4 regions of the Exiguobacterium sp. H66 genome follow, and region 3 is predicted to be linked to each of the others. Evidence: riboswitches for the same ligand, from Rfam matches in the RefSeq annotation. Region 3 holds a riboswitch; each other region holds the start of a gene.
The links. Region 3 has a riboswitch for S-adenosylmethionine ahead of KNP88_RS05490 (methionine ABC transporter ATP-binding protein). Riboswitches for the same ligand answer to the same signal wherever they lie in the genome.

Region 1: it holds a riboswitch for S-adenosylmethionine, as region 3 does, so the genes downstream of both, msrA (peptide-methionine (S)-S-oxide reductase MsrA) here and KNP88_RS05490 (methionine ABC transporter ATP-binding protein) in region 3, are expected to answer to the same signal.
Region 2: it holds a riboswitch for S-adenosylmethionine, as region 3 does, so the genes downstream of both, KNP88_RS08445 (LLM class flavin-dependent oxidoreductase) here and KNP88_RS05490 (methionine ABC transporter ATP-binding protein) in region 3, are expected to answer to the same signal.
Region 4: it holds a riboswitch for S-adenosylmethionine, as region 3 does, so the genes downstream of both, KNP88_RS09350 (alpha/beta hydrolase) here and KNP88_RS05490 (methionine ABC transporter ATP-binding protein) in region 3, are expected to answer to the same signal.

What each region holds. Positions count from the first base shown of each region.
Region 1 covers NZ_JACSMQ010000007.1:128,558-132,635, reverse strand. The annotation lists gene KNP88_RS12290 (SH3 domain-containing C40 family peptidase) at 1-29, shown strand, start outside; gene KNP88_RS12285 (putative quinol monooxygenase) at 85-378, opposite strand; gene KNP88_RS12280 (M20 metallopeptidase family protein) at 467-1,639, shown strand; SAM riboswitch class I at 1,710-1,816, shown strand; gene msrA (peptide-methionine (S)-S-oxide reductase MsrA) at 1,924-2,454, shown strand; gene KNP88_RS12270 (ribonuclease FAU-1 family protein) at 2,945-3,490, opposite strand; gene KNP88_RS12265 (DMT family transporter) at 3,513-3,992, opposite strand; gene KNP88_RS12260 (Crp/Fnr family transcriptional regulator) at 4,005-4,078, opposite strand, start outside.
Region 2 covers NZ_JACSMQ010000004.1:100,646-104,723, reverse strand. The annotation lists gene KNP88_RS08450 (ATP-grasp domain-containing protein) at 1-360, opposite strand, end outside; gene KNP88_RS08445 (LLM class flavin-dependent oxidoreductase) at 357-1,415, opposite strand; SAM riboswitch class I at 1,488-1,592, opposite strand; gene KNP88_RS08440 (DUF975 family protein) at 1,784-2,458, opposite strand; gene KNP88_RS08435 (DUF2325 domain-containing protein) at 2,526-3,794, opposite strand; gene KNP88_RS08430 (DUF817 domain-containing protein) at 3,887-4,078, opposite strand, start outside.
Region 3 covers NZ_JACSMQ010000002.1:430,493-434,570, forward strand. The annotation lists gene KNP88_RS05480 (alpha-glucosidase) at 1-686, opposite strand, end outside; gene KNP88_RS05485 (aminotransferase class I/II-fold pyridoxal phosphate-dependent enzyme) at 853-2,040, shown strand; SAM riboswitch class I at 2,103-2,209, shown strand; gene KNP88_RS05490 (methionine ABC transporter ATP-binding protein) at 2,293-3,306, shown strand; gene KNP88_RS05495 (methionine ABC transporter permease) at 3,296-3,961, shown strand; gene KNP88_RS05500 (MetQ/NlpA family ABC transporter substrate-binding protein) at 3,995-4,078, shown strand, end outside.
Region 4 covers NZ_JACSMQ010000005.1:12,527-16,604, reverse strand. The annotation lists gene KNP88_RS09360 (DedA family protein) at 1-127, opposite strand, end outside; gene KNP88_RS09355 (thymidine kinase) at 310-927, shown strand; gene KNP88_RS09350 (alpha/beta hydrolase) at 1,110-1,868, opposite strand; SAM riboswitch class I at 1,929-2,031, opposite strand; SAM riboswitch class I at 2,247-2,351, shown strand; FMN riboswitch at 2,503-2,647, shown strand; gene ribD (bifunctional diaminohydroxyphosphoribosylaminopyrimidine deaminase/5-amino-6-(5-phosphoribosylamino)uracil reductase RibD) at 2,807-3,853, shown strand; gene ribE (riboflavin synthase) at 3,838-4,078, shown strand, end outside.

The sequences.
Region 1 (4,078 bases), on a different contig from region 3:
AGCACTTCCTCGGTTTCAAATCAATGTAATGATTAAAAAAACGGACCTTCCCTAACCCGGGAGGTCCGCTTCTTTTAGCTAACATTAAAATGTCATTTCCGCATATTTCGTAACTTGGCGATCGATTAAGTACAATTCGATTTGCTCGCGATACGCTTTATAGTGGTCTGACGCAATATGCGCTTCTAACGCTTCTTCATCTTGATAGACTTCATACAGCATGAACTGATGTTCATCTTCAATCGATTGATGTAAGCTATAACGCAAGCACCCCGGCTCGTTTTGTGAAGCTTTGTAGACCGTACTTAAAATCGGAAAGACTTGATCGGCTAAACCTGCTTTGACTGTGATGACCGCGTTGACAATAATTTCTCCCATGACTTGTTTTCCTCCTCATCATTCATTACTCCTATCTGTACCCGTTTTATAGAAAGTCATACCTCAAAAACCTGAAAGGATGATTATGATGCAACAGCAACTCTTCACTCAACTCGATCAACTCGAACAACAAATCATTGAAAGACGTCGTGATCTGCACCGTCACCCGGAACTCTCTTTTCAAGAAGTGCGGACACCAAACGCCATCGCCTCATTTTATGATGAGCTTGGTCTCCCTTACCGCAGGAACGTCGGTGGTAGCGGGATCGTCGCGACCCTCAAAGGAAAACATCCTGGAAAGACCATCGCCATTCGGGCCGATTTCGATGCCCTGCCACTGCAGGAGGAAACGGATCTCGCCTTCCGTTCGATTCATCCGGGTGTCATGCATGCGTGTGGACATGACGGACATACGGCGATTGCACTCGGTCTTGCCTCGGCCTTTACAGCACTGCAAGAAGACCTTCACGGAACAATCGTATTCATTCATCAACACGGGGAAGAAGTCTTCCCGGGTGGTGCCATTCAAATGATTGAAGACGGCTGTCTTGACGGGGTCGATGCAATTTTCGGTACGCATCTCGAAAATGACTTACCTGTCGGAACAATTGGCTATCACGCAGGACATACGCTGTGCGCCATCGATGAATTCGAAATCGTCGTCCACGGACAGGGTGGTCATGCGCAAGCCCCTCATAAAACACAAGATGCACTCGTCGCCGGGGCACAACTCGTCTGTAATCTCCAACACCTCGTCAGTCGGCGCGTTGATCCGTTTTCACCTGCCATCATCGCAATCGGTTCATTCCACGCCGGAACGGCTCCGAACATCGTTACTGGTGAGGCACGGATTGTCGGAGAAATTCGAACATTTGACGAAGCGCTGCGTCACCAGTTACGACAGCAGGTCGATTTGGTTGCCCGGACGACGTGTGCCGGAATCGGTGCGAGCTATTCCATCGACTTTACGACGGGTTATCCTTCCCTTTGGAATCATCCGGTAGAAACAAATCTCGTTAAAGAAGCGACGGCTTTCTTAGGTGAGGCATCTGTCAAAGAACTCAAACCGATGATGGCAGCCGATGATTTCGCCTATTATTTAGAGCGTATCCCAGGAAGCTACTTCTTTACGGGGTCCGCCAAAACGGATGGGAGTACGATTTATCCGCAACATCACCCGAAATATGAAATCGATGAACAGGCATTGCTCATCGGCGCAAAAGCCTTAGGTGCAACCGTCCTTCATGCTTTAGAATCTTAAGGATTGACTTTGTCGTTTTAGAGATGCTATTATCACATCAATGATAACGAATTTAATCAACTTCATATAACACTTATCAAGAGTGGACTGAGAGATCTGGATCGATGACGTCCCAGCAACCTGCCTTCAGTGGCAAGGTGCTACGACCAGCAAAGCGCAAGCTTTGGTTGATAAAAAGCGACGACTCCTTTTGCAACCAAGCAAAGGAGTCGTTTTCGTTTTCTCGCTGTCAGAGCACGAATGATTATAGGGCGACTACCGCCAGCGGAAAGGACGAGATATAGATGGAAAAAGCAACATTCGCAGGAGGCTGTTTCTGGTGCATGGTGACACCATTCGAAGAACTGCCCGGTATTCACGGAATTGTTTCCGGTTATACAGGAGGACAAATCGAAAATCCGACATACGAACAAATAAAAACAGGCACGACCGGTCATTCGGAGGTCGTCGAGATTACATTTGATCCGGCGTTATTCTCATACGAGCGGTTACTCGAACTTTACTGGCCGCAAACGGATCCGACTGACGCCGGCGGACAGTTCCAGGACCGTGGGACACAATACGCACCTGCCATCTTTTATCATACGGAAGAACAGCGCCTTGCTGCGATTGCTTCACGTGACGCGCTTGCTGCGAGCAATCGCTTTAAGCAACCGATCGTCACACGAATCGAAGCGGCACAAGCCTTCTACCCAGCAGAAGACTATCATCAAAACTTCCACAAAAAGAATCCGGAGCACTACAAAAAAGACCGGAAAGCATCCGGTCGCGATGAATTCATCGATGTGGCTTGGAAAGAAGAAGTATCTGTCTAAACTAAAAAAAGCCCGCTTCGTGCGGGCTTTTCGTTTGTAGATACACTCTTATGAAGAGTGAATATGCTATAACAAGAGGCAATCCGTTCGCGCTCCCCTGTCTCGCCTCGTCTTCAAAGCGGCAATCTTCCGCGCCGCTACAGCAAAGCTGCAGGGTCGCGACCGATTGCTTTTCGCGGTTCTCAAGCGATGCGAGACGGATTGCGCTCTAACACTACTCTATGATTTTCTCTGCGGTACACCCTGAAAGCTTCGTTTTTCGTTGACTCCTACGGGAAAAAGCGCGTGAACACGCGCTGCCAAGAGGCTGGCAAGACCCTGCTCGTTGTCCGTGAGGATCAAGGAGCAACGGCTTGCGCCTCGCCCGAGGAAAGCAACGAAAAAGGAAGAAGCTTCCCCCCACGTTCCTTTGTCTGCATGCTTATGTAGTCAAAAGTTTTCAATTGTCTTTTTGATAAGGTAGCCTAAAAGGTTTTGATTTCTGTCGACTCTAGTTATTCATCACATTCATTAATGTATCCTTATGGTGACGCGCTAACTTGATCAATTCAAAATCGCCCGTACTAATTTTGGCTTTGAGGGTTTCAACTTCCCCCCATGCTAACTCATACTGTTTTTTATCAATGACACCTTGAGATAAAGCATCTTCCAGTTCATCAGTATCCATTATGTACATATCACCAGACGGTAGCAGAACGATGTCTAAAAATAAGTCCTCCCACCACGGACTTCCATTAGTAAAACCACTCTGCAAACAAATATCGATATACCACTGCACGATATTTCCATCAGCATCGAACATCGTCGTGACAGCATGGTGTGCATTTGAAGGGAACTGCTGAAGCCACATGTAACCATCATCCAAAATACAGACATGTTCCTTTTCATAATGAACGTTCAAGGGATGCGATACTTGAATGGCATGCAATAATGTTACATGCCCTTTAAACTCTTCTGTCTCGATTAATGACTGTGCGTACGCTCTCTTGGTGATTCGCTTCCAATCCTCACGTTTTCCATCTCTTCGCTTTAGCATCTTCACACGCCCCATTCAACCATTACGATACCTTTTTCGACAAATCATCCGAAGATTCGATTTCTACGACTTGATACCGTTTCAACACAAAAATACCGGCTAACATCACAAGCAATCCAGCGACTTGTCCGAGCGAAAGCTCAAGTTCCGGTAAACCGAACCAACCGAACAAGTCGACACATAATGCAAAACTGAGTTGCGAAATCAAGACGACCGAAATCGCAATCGATGGACCGAGCAACTGAATCCCGCGCATCACACAAAATACGACACCGACACCGACCAGACCACCGAATAAATAAAGCGGTTCGACCGTTTGAATGTTCGAGAATGTGCCACCCCGAAATACGACTAACGCAAACAGTGAACCGATGAACCCGACAAAAAAGACGAGGGTCGTCGTCGCCCATGCCCCGAACGCATGACTCATCCGTGCATTCAATACCGTCTGTAAACTAATCATCATTCCTGCCGTAATCGCACAAAACATACCTAGTCCCACACTAGCCCCTCCTTATTCGTAACTATTTCCGTTCGCTTTTTCTTTAATCCGCTCTACATCTAAAATAATGATTTTCCCGCGTCGTC
Region 2 (4,078 bases), on a different contig from region 3:
ATCACGTCCGACGGCTGCCGTCGTTTTCGGAACACGGATACCTGCTTTGCGTAAGGCGGTGTATTGGTTGATCTTACTGACCTCGAGTCGTAACGCACGGGTTCCGTTGAAAACGGTCCGATCATGTTCTTCGAGCCAAGCGAGGACCCCTTCCGTCAATTCTGGTGCATACCGGTGTCCGCGTGTATGGGACGAGGCACTCATCCGGCTGTAAAAAACGCCTTCCGGTGGTGTTTCGTCGAGCGGGACGACCCCTTCGTTGAGGTGCCACTGTTCATACGGTAAGTTGAGTTCCTCGAGTCGCTTGATTAAATGATCCGTCCATTCCTGATTTTCGTGTAAAATATGAATTTTCGTCATTTTAGTTGACCTACCTTTCGTTTCGCTTCGACGCGTGGCATGACCTCGCGGGCAAAGCGTTCCATTTCTTCGAGTTGCGGAGAAAATTGGAGCAAGAGCAACGTCACCCCGACCGCTTCAAATTCAAGAATCCGTTCTGCGATTTGATCCGGCGTCCCAATCAGATTCGGACGCAGTCCACGGTTTGAGACGGAGTAATCATTTCGTTTGACCTGTTGTTCGAGTTGCGATTTACTGACGAAGTCGTCATATCCGGCATATCCGGCACCATCTTCTTTGACGTTCGTAATCCGGCGCCATTCTTCGAGCGCTGCTTCTTCCGTCTCGCGACAGATGATATAGGCTGCCAGTCCGAAACTCGCAAGCGGCTGCTTCCCGGTCGCCGCGCGGCGGATTTTCATATCCGTAATTTTCGTCGCGACTTCATCAACCGTTCCCCCATGCATGACATAGGCATCACAGTGATTGACGATCGTCTGTTTCCCCGTCTCACTCTCACCACCAGCGTAGAGCTTGATTCCGGGACGCTGAACGGGTTTCGGGTGAAGCTCTGCCCGTTCCAGCTGATAGTAGTCTCCGTCAAAACTGTAGGGTGATGCGTCCGCCCATAATCCTTTCATGACCGTCACGAATTCTTCCGTCCGGGCATATCGTTCGTCATGGGCTGTAAATATCCCATTGTATTGACGGGCTTCTTCCTCCCACCAGGCCGAAACGACGTTGAGCGTAAAACGTCCGTTACTCAACTGATCGAGGTTCGCCGCCATTTTCGCTGTCGTCGCCGGATTATGAAAACCGGGCCGGACGGCTGTCATGATTTCCAAACGTTCCGTTGTCGCCGCAATCGCCGCTGCCGTCGTCCACGCCTCAAGACTCGGTTCGGCTATTCCTTTAATGTCGTTTAAATTCAATTCTGCAATCAATGTCGTAGAAAAGCCAATCCGTTCTGCCGTCTGTGCGACTTGTTTCGCATAATCGAATGTCGCTGGCATTTGTTCATCCTCGACGTTTCGTAACCAACCTCCGAAGATTGGTAACCAAAATCCGTATTCCATCCCCTTTGCCCCCTTTTTGCATAAAAAATCGCTCTTTTCGTTTAGAAAAGAGCGACGAATGTCTACTGTCGGCTCTTATCTTCAAAGGAATAAATTCCTCTTGGAAGTAGCACCTTCCGCTCATGCGGGGTTGCTGAAGTGTCGTCGGGCCAGTCCCTCGACTTCTCGTGATAAGAATAATTGAAATTAGCGTACATCTTTTAGCAGAGTAAAGCAACCTTTAAACCTTCTTTTCCTATCGGAATTAAAAAAACATTTGGAAAATCACTCTGTTTCTTGATACTTCTTTGTCTAGAAGCTAAAAACAGGGATTGCGCATCGGTTTAAGATGGCAATCCCTGTTTTGTATGGTGCTGTTCAAAATCAATTCATTCTGGTGATACGAACGGTGAGTCATTGTGATTTGCATCCATCATGGCTGTCCGGTGACCAGTCGTCGAAACTTCTTCCCCACGCACGCGATCATAGAACTTCGCGATTGTGACGCTGAAGTACGGGCCAATCCAGAGGAAACCGATTCCGAGCGTAATGATTCCGAGCAAGAACCAACCGATGAACGAAAGGACGAGGAAAAACGCCTCTTTTTTGTGTCCATCCATCATTTGGCGTGAACGCGTAATGGCATCAAGGATGCCAATCGATGGTTCGTCCCGAATGATGTAATACGTCAACATGTAAGAGAATGACTTAATGATTCCTGGAATGATGAAAAGTAAGAACCATAGCCCTAAGAAAAAGGTTTGGACGATTGACACTCCAATGGCTTTCAAGAACATTTTGTACGGCTCAAACAAATCTGCGACTTTCGTCTGCTCGTCTCGGGCAACGGATAGGGCGAGCCATGACCATCCCATTGCAACCGGTAAGGTCAACACCGTCAAGAGCATACCAATCAGGTCGATAAATTGGAAATCCTCTTCGGGTGAGGACGCAAATCCGTTCGGAACGCCTTGAATGATTAAGAACAACAACATCATTAATGCCATGAAGCCCCATCGTCCCTGCAACGACTCGCGCGCTGCTAATTTTAATTGTTTTGACATCGAAAGATCCTCCTCAAAAATAAGTGCTACCTTTCTTTACGGTTTATTTTTGAGGAGGTTTCACTTTTTAACGCTTGTCTTTTAGTAAACGTTGGACCATTGCTTTCTCAAGTTGTTGCTGGCACGCCGTATACAAAGAGCGTCGTCCATCGAGTCGTTCAATCGCAAACGGAATATCGTGCTTTTTTGCTTGCACGAGAACATGTGCCGCTGCTGCGTGGGAGACGCGACTTTTGATGACGACGATCGCATCTGTCTTTTTCGCGAGACAGGCAATTTTTTTCGCAGCTTGGGCGTCACCGCCAAGATGGATTAATTCAATCCCTGTCTCCGCAAAGAAGTCGCGGTAGACGGCGCGCTGTTGCTCATTACCGACGATGACGAGACGCATGCCGTCGTAGGAAGCAAAATCGAGTGCCGTTTTATCGACGAATTCGATTGGTTGACCGGGTAATGTCGTCGTATCGAGACGTTCGAGTTGCTGGACTTTCTTTTCCCGGAGGCGCCGCTCTTTTTTGACTTTCTTCGCCTTCGGTTTCCGTTGCATCATCTTGTCGTAGCGTCCTGTTTTCGTCTGTTTGTTTGCAGGTGACGCAGTGACGGACTCGGGCGAACCACTCGATACGTCGCGTGCCGGTAATTCCGTCATGGTCGGTACTTCGTAATGAAATGCGTGTTTCCAGACAATCGTCAATGTCTCCGGATGACCTTTCCACATGACGAGGTCGACGAGTTGACCTGCTTTCAGTTGGAAGAACCGCATGTCTTCGAGTGGTGTCGTGTAATAGAACGGTTTTCCCGTCTCCTCTTGCAGTGGACCGTCAATCGTCGCTTCGATGATGCCATGGTTCTTGACGATACACTTTTCAAAAACGATTCGCTCTGCAAGTGGTTTTACTTGATCCGTCGCGACGACGGCTAAGATTTCAAGCGACGTCCGGCGCTCATCTTGATGTAGGACTTGGACACGGACTTCCATCCCATGCTCCAGGTTCCAGTCACGGATTTCTTTTTCTGAGACATGACTGTTTGGCCATTCCCGTAACGAGCCACCCTTTAATTGCCGTTCAAACGTATAGGAATACCGTTGTTCGACAGTCCGTTCAACTTCTTCCTTCCGTTCCTGAATCATTTTGATCGGGAGGCTAGATGGTGTTTCCGGACGTTCTACTAGTTTCGTCGTTGTTTGACGTGGCGCGTAGTACTGCGACAGCTGGACCCATTCATCGATTCCGTTGATTTCTTCAAGTAACAAACCCCAGTCGTCTGCTGTCTCGACGATGTTCAGTTTGCTTGTAACTAACTCCTTCGCTCGTTCGATTACGTGATGCATCATGTTAAAAACCCCTTTGCTATTTTTTCCAACTATAGCAAGGTCATGATGCTTCACCCGCGCAAAAAAACAACCTGGTATTTTTTTGTTATGGGTTACGATTTAACTTCGACTGCGGAGTCGTCACTTCGGTATTTTTCGACGACGACAATCAAGACGGTAATGATGACGAGTAAGAACCAAGACGATAATTTGCCAAAATCGACAAGTGCCCACCCCTCTTGCTGATGCGGATAGACCCAGCCCTTAAAAAAGGTGACGATGTTTTCCGCCAGCCAAATGAACCA
Region 3 (4,078 bases):
TGGACTCCCGGTTGATTGCCTAAGTAGGACAAGTCAAACGGATCCTCCACATCGTCAAACGCCGCTCGTTTTTTAATCAAGTTAATGACATCCATCCGGAAACCATCGATGCCTCGGTCGATCCACCATCGCATCATCGCGTAGACAGCTTGACGGACGGCAGGCTGTTCCCAGTTCAAATCAGGTTGTTCTGAAGCAAACGAATGAAAATAGTACTGTTGCCGTCCTTCATCCCATGTCCATGGACTCGGCGCAAAATACGACCGCCAATTGTTTGGTGGTGTTTCTTTTTCCCCGTCATGCCAAATGTACCAATCTGACTTATCATTCGTTTGATCACGGCGCGACTCCTCAAACCAGTGATGTTGATTACTTGTGTGATTGACGACAAGATCGAGAATGATTTTTAAGCCGCGCGCATGCGCCGATTCAATCAGCTGGTCCAAATCTGCCATCGTGCCGGCTTTCTCCATGATGCCGTAATAGTCAGCGATGTCGTAACCGTTGTCGATATCAGGTGATGTATAACAGGGGTTAAGCCAAATGACATCCACCCCGAGTGAGGCGATGTAGTCGAGCTTTTCGATCACGCCCCGCAAGTCCCCCATCCCGTCTCCATTCGAGTCGTTAAAACTCCGCCAGTACACTTGATAAACGACGGCTTCTTTCCACCAGGTCCGATTCATCTTTTCCATCTCCCGTCTAGTAGTCGATCGATTACTTGTCTAGTGTATCAAGAACATCGTCTGAAATTGGAATGTTCTTCTAATTTTTAAGGAATTTTAAAAAACCTCTTTCATTTTGACTGAAAATTCGCTATTCTTGACGACAATACCTGAAGGAGGAACAGAGATGAAACATTTCGCCCCATCGATCGCCATCGATCGCTTGCCCGATCCCGTCTTCGCAGAACTTGCCCAACGGATCGGTTCCGTCAAAGCCGCAGGACACGACGTCATCACCCTTGGTCAAGGAACGCCGGACCAAACGACACCCGTACATATTCTCGATGCTTTAAAACAAGCCATCGATGATGCAAGTAATCTCCAGTACCCCCCGTTTCGCGGACATGATTTCTTAAAACAGGCCGTCGCTAATTTTTATGAATCAGAATTTGGCGTGTCGGTTGATCCGGCGACAGAAGTCGCGATTTTACTCGGAAGTAAGGCCGGCATCGTCGCCCTTCCGCAGACGATCGTCAATCCCGGTGAAGGGGTCATCGTCCCGGACCCTGGTTACCCGGATTACTTATCGGGCGCAGCACTTGCCGGTGCGTATCCGATCACGCTTCCGCTTCTCGCTGAAAATAGCTTTTTGCCTGACTATGATCTCCTCGATTCGCTTGACGTCGAACGAGCCCGGATGTTGTTCCTCAACTATCCGAGTAATCCGACCGGTGCGACAGCGACGGCAGCGGCTTTTGAACAGACGGTCGCGTTCGCTGATGCACATGACATTTGCGTCGTCCATGACTTAGCGTACGGCGGGATCAGTTTCGATGGTCCGACGCGGAGTTTCCTCCAGACGGAAGGCGCTAAGAATGTCGGGATTGAGTTGTTTTCACTCTCTAAACGGTTCAACATGTCCGGCTTCCGGATTGCCTTTGCAATCGGTAATCCGTCCGTCATCGCGAGCATCGAAACATACCAGGAACACCTTTACGTCAGTGCCTTCACACCGATCCAGCATGCAGCGACGGTCGCACTTTCAAGCGATCAGACATGTGTTCGTGAACTGAGTGCCTTGTATGAGACGCGACGTGATGCGTTGTTCGGTGCCTTAAACGAAATCGGCTGGGCAGGACCGGTTCCGGGTGGTTCGTTCTTCGTCTGGCTCCCTGTTCCGTCCGGCTTCACGTCCCAAAGCTTCACCGATCATCTGCTCGACGAAGCGCACGTCGCCGTGACACCGGGTCACTTCTTCGGTACGTATGGTGAAGGCTACGTCCGAATCAGTCTGATTGCCGATGTCGACCGGCTCGTCGAGGCCGTCAAACGAATCGGGACCCTTCAGTTGTTCCAAACCGCCGTTGCCGAATAATTCTGAAAAAACGTTTGACAGATGGGAATCATTTCCGTTAAAGTAAATCCCAACAGCATAGCTACTTATCGAGAGCGACCGAGGGATTAGGCCCAACGACGTCCGGCAACCACCAGTAATGGAACGGTGCCACATCCTACAGAACTTCTTTTGTTCTGAGAGATAAGTTACGAAATTCTACACTTCGTCGCTTTTTTCTGGTTGCTCTCTAACTGGAAAAAAGCGATTTTTTTGTATCGGGAGGGAAACATCATGATTGAGTTCGCACACATCACAAAACAATTTGTCCGTGACCGCACACCGATTTTTGCATTAAACGATGTCAACTTAACGATTGAACAAGGGGAAATCTTCGGCATCATCGGTGAATCCGGCGCCGGAAAAAGTACACTCTTACGGTTGATTAACGGACTCGAGACACCGACGAGCGGTACGGTCATAGTAGACGGAGCCAATCTATCACGTGTCTCCAAAACGTCTCTCCGCAAACTCCGTCTCCGGGTCGGTATGATCTTTCAACACTTTCAACTGATTCAGTCCCGCACCGTTGCCGACAATATCGCGTTCGCCTTAAAGGCTGCCGGTGTCAAACGGCGTGAGTTCCCGAAACGGATTCAAGAATTAACGGCACTCGTCGGACTCGAAGGATTCGAGACGAACTATCCGAGCCAACTCAGTGGTGGACAAAAACAACGCGTCGGCATCGCACGAGCGCTCGCCAACAATCCAAACATCTTACTCTGTGACGAAGCGACATCAGCGCTCGATCCCGTGACGACGCTCCAGATTCTCGATTTACTGAAAGATTTGAACGCCCGGCTCGGTTTGACGATCATCCTCATCACCCACGAAATCGACGTCGTCAAACAAATTTGTCACCGCGTTGCCGTCATGGCGCACGGTGAAGTCGTCGAAGTCGCTTCGACTTACGCCATATTTAGTCAAGCCGAACATCCGGTCACAAAACATTACGTCGATACGGCACTCCAAATCGAGTTACCGGAACGGATTTTACGGACGACACCCGGCAAAGTCATTCGACTTCAGTTCATGGGTGAAAAAACAGGTGAGAGTACCTTATCTGAAGCCATCAAACAATTCGATATCGCAGTCAGCATCCTACATGGGAAGGTCGACTACATTCAGGACGTCGCGTTTGGCGTCTTAATCGTCAGTTTGACGGGACCGACACTGCACGTGAATCGTGCCTTAACCTGGCTCGAGGGACAGTTGCACGCAATCGAGGTGATTCAAGATGTCGCTTGACCGGTTTACGACAATGCTTCCCGACTTAACGAAAGCACTCGGAGAGACGGCCTTCATGGTTGGCATTTCACTCGCCTTCGCCATTATCATCGGAATTCCACTCGGGATTTTATTATTCATCACCGACCGCGGACTCTTTTTCCAAAACGTCTTCATTCGAACGACGTTGGACTTCGCCATCAACATCGTCCGCTCGTTACCATTCATCATCCTACTCGTTGCTTTGATTCCATTGACGCAACTCATCACGAAGACGACGATCGGTCCTGCTGCCGCCTCGGTCAGCTTGAGCGTCGCCGCGATTCCGTTTCTCGCCCGACTCGTCGAAACCTCACTCCGTGAGATTCCGCCCGGTTTGATTGAAGCAGCAGAAGCGTGCGGGGCGAAACCGCTTCGCATCATTATCAGTGTTCTCCTTCCGGAAGCATTGCCCGGAATCATTCAAGGCTTGACGTTGACCTTGATCAGCCTGATCGGATTCTCAGCGATGGCAGGGATCGTCGGTGGCGGCGGAATTGGTGACCTCGCGATCCGGTTCGGTTATTACCGGTACGATAACGTCGTCATGATCATGACGATCGTCGTGCTCGTCGTCATCATTCAAGTCATTCAGGCACTCGGAAACCGGTTCGCACGTGTCGCCGATAAACGATAACTTACAAATAGAGAACGCAAGGGAGAGATTACGATGAAAAAACGCTATGTCTTTTTAGCAACAGGATTATTAGGAGCAAGCATCTTAGCTGGATGCGGTGACAGCAGTGCAAATGAA
Region 4 (4,078 bases), on a different contig from region 3:
CGGACATGATCAGTAACGTTTCATCCGGAACAGGAAGCCCGATGATCCCCCCGGCTAGAAGGATCGCAAGTCCGAATGAACCATATTGATGAAGCACTTCATGTAATATGTGATGGATCGGGAACACCTTCCTTCATAAATTCTTCTTCTATAGTGTACAGGAAATGAGGACTGGTTAAAACGACAAGGTGGGGAATCATGGGAATGAACGGATGGATTTTTGATTTCGAGAAGTCAACTCTTTTCCTTATATTCGATTCGGGCTATACTCGTTAAAGTGACTAATTTTAGAGGACGGTGTCTGCAATGATGCATGTAATAAATCAGTATGGTTGGATTGAAGTGATTTGCGGAAGTATGTTCTCTGGTAAGTCGGAAGAACTGATTCGACGCGTTCGCCGGGCTCAGTACGGGAAGTTGCCGGTCCAAGTGTTTAAACCGGCAATTGACGACCGTTATCATGAAGAACATGTCGTTTCGCACGTCGGCAACTCTGTCATCGCGGTACCGATGGCGACGAGCCGTGACGTGTACGCGGCAGTCGCACAAGAGACACAAGTGGTCGCGATTGACGAAGTTCAGTTCTTTGATGATGAAATCGTCGATGTCATCGAGGCCCTCGCGCAGGACGGAAAACGTGTCATCTGTGCCGGACTCGATCAAGACTTCCGGGCGGAACCATTCGGTAAGATGCCGGAACTTCTCGCACGGGCAGAGTTCGTCACGAAACTGCAGGCGATCTGCCTGTCGTGCGGTGACCCGGCATCGCGGACGCAACGTTTAATCGACGGTCGACCTGCCAACTACAATGATCCAATCATTTTAGTCGGCGCGTCAGAGTCGTATGAGCCGCGTTGCCGCCACTGCCATGAAGTGCCGGGGAAATCGCAAGCCCTGCAACAATGGAAGAAACAGCAACAGAACTGATGAAGTAAACGAAGGACTGATTCATCAGTCAGGACAACATCAATCAAATGGCCGATACTCCCATCGTTTCAAGGGAGCATCGGCCATTTTTTTGCGCATTCATATTGTTTTGGACGGCTTAGTCGATGCTTGAAACACGCATCGAAACAGTCTTCATCCCTTGCTTTCGCGCAGGAAAGACATCAACCGGTGTGGGTCAAACGACTATATTGGTGCACAAAGTGTGTTGCCTCGCGGACAATCGCTTCTTGATCATAATCGAGGGTCGCGACATGATAGGAGTCAAGCAGGCAATAGCTCCGTTTGTCCGTCGAACCGATGACTTGATAAAGGTAATCCGAACTTTCAGGCGGGACGACATGGTCTTCGGCAGAATATAAAATAAGTGTTGGAATCTCGATGGCTGGTAAGAGTGGACGTGTCTGGTCAATCAAGGTCAAAAGTTCCGATGCGCAGACGACAGGGACCTGGTCATAGATGATTTCAAACGCTTCACGTTTAATGTCTGGGGTACTTTCTTTTAAGTAGCGTGGACAGTCTTCAAAAGATAATGCTTCATAGGCAGGAATCGCTAGTGCTGCATTGATCGTAATCAATCCGTTAGCAGGTAATCCTTCCGCGACGAGTGCAAGGGCAAGTGTCGCACCCATCGATTGTCCGGCGATGAAAATGGACGAACAATGATTGGTTAAGACGTCGAACCCTTGGCGGAGGCTTTGTTTCCAATCTTCGGCAGTCGACGCTTCGAAATCACGGATGCTCGTCCCGTGTCCGTCGAGACGCGGGGCATACACGGTAAACCCTTGGGCGGCAAACTGCTCTCCGACAGTACGGACGCTTTGAGGGGTTGCGTTAAAACCGTGAGACAGTAAAATACCGATTGGACCTCGTTCAATCAAAAAAGCTTCTGCGCCAAACAGGACAGGTGATGATGAATTCATAAAGGGTTCCTCCTTCTATTAAAAAACTCGTAGTGCTTTAGGCGCACTACGAGATTCTCGTAAGTATCATCCAAAGCATCGGCTTTGCTGGTCGGAGCACCTTGCATGTTGCAGGTTGCCGTGGGTTCGTAGAGCCAGATCTCTCGCCCACTCTTGATATATCGTATAGGGATTGTCGGAATAATCATTGTGAAGAGGATAGCATTGATTGAAATACGTTGTCAAGACGTCAAAAAGAAGTCGAAATTGATAAACTGGGTAATTTGGTTTAATTTTGAAAATATGGTTGACTTGAGAAAGGAATCCCCGTAGTGTAAGCATTAGATTCACGACATAAGAACGACTTGAAACATCACACATATGAACTTCATACCGTAGCACTTATCGAGAGAGGTGGAGGGACTGGCCCTACGAAACCTCGGCAACAGACTTCTTACGTCGTACTGTGCCAATTCCGTCAGACGTTTGTCTGAAAGATGAGCTGAGCGGATTCTGCCTTAGTGCAGATGGAAGGATCCTTTTCTTTTAAGAGAAGGGTCCTTTTTTTGATGTTTTCCTAAAAAAGAGAATGAAATACAATTCATTTTGTATTTTAGAATGACCTGTGCTAGTCTTGAGCTGTATAACTCAATAACCAGTTCTTCGGGGTAGGGTGAAAATCCCAACCGGCGGTGATGCGATTGATAAATCGATGAGCCCGCGACCTGCAGTGTACGCACTGTGGCTGACTTGGTGAGACTCCAAGGCCGACGGTAAAGTCCGGATGGGAGAAGGACGAAACAATGCGCTTGGTGCCATTTTCTGAAAAAATGTTTTCAGGGAAAGGTCTGTTTCTGTATGTGTAAAAACAGAAACGCGAGACGCTTATTTCGTCAATCCTTCAATCACGACGCCCCCTTTTACAGGAGGCGTCTTTTTTATTGAAAGGAGCGGAAAAAATGGAAACATTCATGAGTTATGCGATGCAACTAGCACACATGTTAAACGGTCAAACGAGCCCGAATCCGAGTGTCGGCTGCGTCATCGTCAAACAGGGGCGGATTGTTGGTTTTGGGGCCCACCGTTATGCGGGAGGACCCCATGCCGAAGTCGAAGCGCTCCTCATGGCAGGTGAAGCAGCACGCGGAGCCGATCTCTACGTGACGCTCGAACCGTGCAATCATCACGGCAAAACACCGCCGTGTACGGAAGCGATTCTAAAAGCCGGCATTGCGCGCGTCTTTATCGCGACAGAGGACCGCCACGCGCTCGTCGCAGGAAGCGGTATCACACGTCTCCGTCAGGCGGGGATTGAGGTTGAAGTCGGGTTGCTAAAAGATAAGGCGGAGGCATTATACGAACCGTTTTGGAAGGCAATCGAACGAAAACGTCCGCATGTCACAGTGAAAGTCGCCCAAACGATGAACGGGACGGTCGCGACGGGTGAACAACGCTTTATCACTTCAGAAGCGGCACGTGCTGACGGACGGCAGTTACGCGGGACACACGACGCGATTCTCGTCGGAAGCGACACGGTGATCATCGATGACCCGGCATTGACATTGCGCAGTTCGACCGGCATCGAACCGGTCCGCGTCATCGTCGATCGGCGGGGGCGCCTGACGGATGAGTTTCAAGTCATGAATGACGGATTGAATCCGACGTATTGGTTGACGGAACAGCCACGAACAAGCGAACGGGCGAACGTGACGGTTTTCGTCGGGACGTATGCGACACCGGACCAAATCCTCGAACTTTTATATGAACAAGGTATTCGCAGTCTGTTGATTGAAGGCGGTCCCACGATTCAATCCGCATTTTTAGAAGCGGATCTCGTGGATACGATCGAACTCTATCAGGCACCGTCCCTCTTCAGTGGGACAAAGTCTCTGACGACGGAACAGGACATCGAAGACCGTTTTGATTTAGTGAAAATGAACCAAATCGGACAGGACGTCCATCTCCAGTATGTACGAAAGGAGAGGATGACATGTTTACCGGATTGATTGAAGAACTTGGCACAATAAAACGGAAAGTCCCCCGTCCGAACGGGCTGGCGCTCGAGATTGAAGCGACAGCAGTACTTGATGGAACAAAGATTGGCGACAGCATTGCCGTTGATGGCATTTGTTTGACGGTGACGGCGATGACGAAGAGCGGATTCACGGCCGATGCGGTCCATGAGACGATCCGAGCGACGTCGCTTCAGACGTTACGGGTCGGAGCAGCCG